Halotia branconii CENA392: one gene and its partner. The protein of the gene in region 1 binds, or shares a complex with, the protein of each later gene. Links are inferred from orthologs where the notes say so. Each region holds a gene or a part of one and is shown on either strand. Other genes may lie near its edges.

Region 1 (3,129 bases):
GTCTATTTTGTTGTCACTTAGCGATAGTATCAGCAGCACACACAGAGAAATCAGGATGAGTGCTGTCAATTCAGGCACTTTTTGCTGCTGACGGCGCAGTTTTGGTATCAGCAATACTGTACCAGTTGCTAATAACCCTGCTTGCAGCACAGGTGAGAGGCGATATGCTAACACTAACGGATAAAAAAGGATTCCTGGGGAATGAGTGAGTTGTCCTAAGAAAAAAAGAAATCCGCGATCAGACTCTTGCAAAACACCCTTGTATATCTTAGTGAAAACATATCCAGGTGAAACCCACATTGCGGGAAAAATCAGAATAAACACTACAACAATAGTGGTTACCCAAAATGCAAAATCCTGAAATTGCCGCTTCCAACCTCTTTTAGGAAAACTACTTTGCCATACTCCTAACTCAATTAATATTATTAATAAAGCAACAGCAGGTAATAAAAATAACGCAGTTATTTTTGCTGCCGTAGCTAGTCCTAAAAATAATCCCGACAATAAAAGAGATTTGCGTTCCCCATCTTTTCGCAAATATAAAAGAAACAGCAGTATAGCCAAAACAGCAAAATCAGCTTGTAGTGCATCAGTAGTAATAAAGCGTTGATATGCTAAAAAGAATGGCTCTAATAGCAGTAAGCTAACGGTACACAGGGCTACGGCTTTACTAAATAAACGTTTAGCGAGTATATATAAATACACCATACAAGCAGAAGTGATTACTGCTTGCGCTAAGCGGGGAATTATATATAAAGGAATGGGAAACTCTTGAATATTCAAACAAGCCCCCACATTTAAGGGCAAATCTATATCTATCAAGCTGGGAAAAAGCTTGTGTAGCCAGCAATTTAACCACATACTGCTACCACTCAGCCACATGTTGGGAACCCCAGGGTGATGCTTGAGAAAAGTACCGATTAAATCTCCCTCTAACAAGTGTTTAATAAATTGACTGCCACGATATATCCACAACCCCTCATCTGTATTAAGAGAAGCAGTGATTTCTAAGGTTCGTAGCGTTAATGAGATGAGGAAGATGGCAAATAATAACGGGGAACGTTTCATTGAAGCAAAAAATTCGCCTGTAACTTTTCTGGGATAGCTTATCAGACGAAGATATACAGTTTAAGTTTTTGCTTTATTTTCTTGATTATTGGAAAATCATTACTCACGAAAAACTTGAAGTATTTATAGCGGTTTTCTTATGAATGAAATAACCACTCTAGCCCCTAGCCTCTAGTTCCTAGCCTCTTTTTAATAAGACCAAGGGACGATACAAGTCCAATTTAAGGCATTGGCCGATGAAACTGGAAACCCCAAAACGACTGCGAAGCCAAATTGGGGTAGTTCACTTTATTCAGCGGCCGTGGAACTTAAGGTCATTGTCTCCCATAACACCATTGGAGGGGTATTGGGTATGGGTTGGTGCAAGGCGATCAATTGCGCTAAGGTGTTCTTTAACTGGGTACGGGGTACAATATCATCGACAAAACCGTGTTTCAGTAAATCTTCCGCAGTTTGAAAGTCTTCTGGTAGTTTTTCCCGTAGTGTTTGCTCAATCACTCGCCGACCTGCAAAGCCAATAGTTGCTTTTGGTTCTGCCAAAATGATATCTCCTAACATGGCAAAACTAGCAGTAACGCCACCAGTGGTAGGATTTGTCAAAACAGGAATGTACAACAGTTTTGCATTGCGATGGCGTTCTAGGGCTGCGGATATCTTGGCCATCTGCATTAGGGAAAGCATACCCTCTTGCATTCTAGCGCCACCTGATGTACAGACAATAATCACGGGATACCGTCGCTGAGTCGCTTGTTCAATCAAACGAGTGAGTTTTTCTCCTACGACCGAACCCATACTACCGCCCATGAAGCGAAAATCCATCACACCAAGGGCAATGTGTAAGCCATTAATTTGACCTAAACCAGTTTTAACTGCGTCTATTAAGCCAACTTTTTCTTCTGTTTCTCGTAGGCGATCGCTATAAGATTTGCGATCGCGAAATTGCAAGGGATCTGTCGGTCGCAGATTTTCATCTATCGGTCTCCAGGTGTTTGGATCTATCAATTGCCGGATGCGTTCATCACTATCCACCCGATTATGATGACCACACTCAACACAAACCATTTGATTGATTCTCAAGTCTTTTGTATAAGTCAATACACCACATTGAGAACACTTATTCCACAGTCCATCAGCAATTTCACGTTCTTGGCGTTCGGGGCTGGTAGATCCTGATTTACGTCGGTTTGCAAACCAATCAAACAGAGACTTTAAACCGCGTGATTCTTCGTTGTTCGCCATTTTTATCTTAATTTAAGTAGGTATGAGGTCGAAAACAAGTCAAGCCGTTACCGGAAGTTAATAGTCCATAGTCATTAGTATTTGCTATTGACTATAAACTTTTGACTCTTAAACGCCAGTCGCCAAAGTTGGAAAACCCTCAAACAAGCACTGGCTCCTCTTGACTACATTGTCAAATTACGCTTCTAAGCACTTCAGACATTATTTTGCATCTTTGGTTGCCAGCTTAACGAAATTACTGATGCTAACACAAGTACCTTGTCCACCGAATCTTGTAAACGTGTTACCAAAATTAACGATGCAGTCAGCATCTATGAAATTTAGTTATGTTCGGCAAAGGATACTTTTCGTTCAGAGAGTAATACAAGTCACAAGGCTGATATTACCAAAATGCGAAGGGTCGATGAGGTAATGGGGACTACAGTCATGAATAATCAAAATGGAAATGGAGCATAGAGAAAAAGGTTAAGGGGAAAGGGGTAATACCATTTCACAAAATTATTGATACAAATTACTTTTCTTACTCCTCTTGCCTCCGGTCACTGAGCGTAGCCGAAGCGCTGCTTCCCCTGCTCCACGGCAGTTGCTCCTGGGGGGAACCACGCCACTTGCTCCACTTGGTGAGGAAGTTCAAGTCTTGGCGGTTCCCGTCGAGTTGAAACTTCCGAATCCGGAGGGGGAGACCCCAAGACCGCAGTGGCTCCCCAAGACCCACAAGGGGTGCGGCAGTCGCTCCTGGGGGAAACCCCCAAGACCGCGCTGCCTTACCGCACTGCCTCCCCTGCTTGCCCAAATGTATCAACTTTAAAGTGAAACGGTGTA
Region 2 (3,092 bases), 1.8 Mb from region 1 along the record:
AAGCATCAAAACAAATAGGAATTGATTTAAAGAGTGCGACAGTGGCTGTGTGTGGAGCAACTGGGGATATTGGTAGCGCAGTCACACGTTGGCTGGATGCCAAAACAGATGTCAAAGAACTCCTGCTGATAGCCCGTAACCATGAACGTCTTAGCGAGTTACAAGCGGAACTAGGGCGGGGTAAAATCATGGCTTTGGATGAAGCTTTACCCCAAGCTGATATTGTTGTGTGGGTTGCCAGTATGCCCAAAGGTATGGAAATCGACCCCCATGTCTTGCAAAAACCTTGTCTGCTAATTGATGGCGGCTATCCTAAAAATTTAGCTACAAAAATTCAGCATCCCGGCGTATATGTGCTAAATGGTGGAATTGTCGAACATTCTTTAGATATTGACTGGAAAATTATGAAAATAGTCAATATGGACGTGCCAGCGCGCCAGTTGTTTGCTTGTTTTGCCGAATCAATGCTGCTGGAATTTGAGAAGTTATATACGAACTTTTCTTGGGGGCGCAATCAGATTACCGTAGACAAAATGGAGCAAATTGGTCAAGCATCAGTCAAGCACGGATTTAGACCATTGCTGGTTTAGTAACTGGGGATTGGGTGAGCAGAGGCAGGGGAGCAGGGGAAGACAAGAGGAAAAGGAGCAGGGAGCAGGGAGCAAGAAAGAAGGATTATGGTACAAATTCAAGGTATTCTCTTTAATCTCCTGTGCACCCCGCACCCTGCCCCTCTGCCTCTTTCCCATGCCCAATGCCCCATGCCCACCAGTCCTCAATATTTAATATCCTATTCCCAGTACCTAATCCCCAAACCCTAACTATGGCAACTACCGAGCGCAAACCGCTACTGTTGGATTTTGAAAAACCGCTAGCAGAACTCGCAACCCGGATCGATCAAATTCGGCAACTTGCAGAAGAAAATGGTGTTGATGTCTCTGGTCAAATTCGGCAACTAGAAGCACGCGCCATGCAACTGCGTGAGGAAATTTTTAGTAGTTTATCGCCATTTCAGCGATTGCAAGTGGCTCGTCATCCTCGCCGCCCTAGTACTCTCGATTACATTCAGGCAATTAGTGATGAATGGATGGAGTTACATGGCGATCGCAATGGTTCTGATGATCCGGCTTTAGTTGGTGGTGTAGGTCGCGTAGGCGGTCAACCAGTAGTCATGTTAGGCCAACAAAAAGGCCGCGACACCAAAGATAATATTGCCCGTAACTTCGGCATGGCTGCCCCAGGAGGTTATCGAAAAGCCCTGCGGTTGATGGAACACGCCAACAAGTTTGGCATGCCGATTTTAACTTTTATTGATACTCCCGGTGCTTTGCCGACGGTGACAGCAGAGCATCAAGGTCAAGGAGAAGCGATCGCCTATAATTTACGCGAAATGTTTTGCCTAGATGTACCCATCATCTGCACAGTTATTGGTGAAGCTAGTTCTGGCGGAGCGCTGGGTATTGGTATCGGCGATCGCCTGTTAATGTTTGAACACGCCGTTTATACCGTTATTAGCCCTGAAGGCTGTGCTGCTATCTTGTGGAAAGATGCTGCAAAAGCTCCCCAAGCAGCAGTAGCCCTAAAAATTATTTCCGCCGATCTCAAAAACCTAGGCATCATTGACCAAATATTGCCTGAACCCATTGGTGGGGCTCACTCTGATCCACTGAAAGCCGCGACAATTCTCAAGCAAGCCCTGTTAGATAATTTAGATGAACTTAACCGATTTACATCTCAAGAACGCCGTCAACTACGCTATGATAAATTCCGCAAAATAGGCGTTTTTACAGAAGTTGCTCACTAACAGCGATAGAAGATAATTGATTAGCTCAACAGCAGTGCTATAATTGCCTATGTGCTTAAAGATTGTTAACAATCTTCTCAGCCATAGGCATTTGCATTGAGAAGAGTCAGCTCAACTTGATGAGTTGTCTATGTAGTATTTTAGTAATTAACTTTGAGTAAATGAATTAAGCTACCAGGTGACATACGTCGTGTTCATCGGTAAAACTTTTGACGGGAAAAACACCTAATTTGACGACGAATTATAACAATCATCAACAAACAATTATCGGAATTTAAGGTTAGTTTAATCTATCCTATCCGAAGGATGTTGATAATTGGCTTGCAATGAGCTTTCAAAACAGCCAAAAAATTGGGAGAGAGCATGAGTGTTGATCGCAAACGACGCGCCCTGATTACCGGGGCTAGTAGTGGAATTGGAAAAGCAACGGCTTTGGCATTTGCTAAAGCCGGAATTGATGTCGCTTTAGTTAGTCGGTCTTTAGATAAGTTGGAGGCAGTGGCAGAAGCTGCAAGGCACGCTGGGGCAGAAGCAAAAGCCTACGCTGTAGATTTAGCTAATGTATCTCAAGTAGAAAAAAAGATACAGGCGATCGCTCTGGATTTTGGTGACATAGACATTTTGGTAAATAGTGCTGGCATTGCATATACAGGCGCTTTAAGCGAAACTTCTCTAGAAGATTGGCAGCAAGTAATTAACTTAAATCTTACCAGTATATTTCAGTGCATTATGGGTATTCTGCCCATTATGCGCGATCACGGCACAGGCACAATTATTAACATTGCCTCCATTGCTGCCAAACAACCTTTTCCCGGTTGGGGAGCATACAGCGTTAGTAAAGCTGGTTTAATAGCTTTATCTCAAACCTTGGCACAAGAAGAACGCACCCACGGCATTCGCGTCACGGCTATTAGTCCGGGTGCTGTAAATACCGAACTTTGGGATACAGAAACGGTTAATGTTAATCTCGACCGTTCTAAAATGTTAACTCCAGAAATTGTTGCGGAATCAATTCTCCATACTGCCCTATTACCACCACAGGCAGTAATCGATGAATTGACTTTAATGCCCAGTGCTGGCGCTCTTTAAATTAGTTTTTTGTCAGTTTTCAGTTGCTAGCTGTTTATCTGTTTGACTGACCACTGACTATTGACCAAACCTTAACCAAAACTTACATCATGACTATTGCTAGTTCCAACGGTTCCAATCGCTTTCAATCTCCTCTGATTTCCGACTTAGCAGAAGCCATCAACTCTAGACCAGACCGTAATACACATGATGGACGGGA

What was found.
Region 2: the proteins of accD (region 1) and QI031_RS08535 are in contact, whole or in part, in a solved structure (PDB 8UXZ), measured with the Escherichia coli proteins. The link is inferred for Halotia branconii CENA392 from one-to-one orthologs.

The regions. Positions count from the first base shown.
Region 1 is NZ_CP124543.1:3,781,775-3,784,903, forward strand. What follows is about bases 333-3,129. They hold accD (acetyl-CoA carboxylase, carboxyltransferase subunit beta), read right to left. Parts: upstream 2,308-3,129; coding sequence 1,357-2,307; downstream 333-1,356. Other genes in these bases: QI031_RS16550 (glycosyltransferase family 39 protein), read right to left, coding at 333-1,068. Also shown: more of QI031_RS16550, read right to left, coding at 1-332.
Region 2 is NZ_CP124543.1:1,935,581-1,938,672, forward strand. What follows is about bases 54-2,813. They hold QI031_RS08535 (acetyl-CoA carboxylase carboxyltransferase subunit alpha), read left to right. Parts: upstream 54-823; coding sequence 824-1,804; downstream 1,805-2,813. Other genes in these bases: QI031_RS08530 (long-chain acyl-[acyl-carrier-protein] reductase), read left to right, coding at 54-590; QI031_RS08540 (SDR family oxidoreductase), read left to right, coding at 2,168-2,813. Outside these bases: more of QI031_RS08530, read left to right, coding at 1-53; more of QI031_RS08540, read left to right, coding at 2,814-2,893; GTP cyclohydrolase I FolE, read left to right, coding at 2,983-3,092. UniProt on the Escherichia coli protein: Component of the acetyl coenzyme A carboxylase (ACC) complex. First, biotin carboxylase catalyzes the carboxylation of biotin on its carrier protein (BCCP) and then the CO(2) group is transferred by the carboxyltransferase to acetyl-CoA to form malonyl-CoA.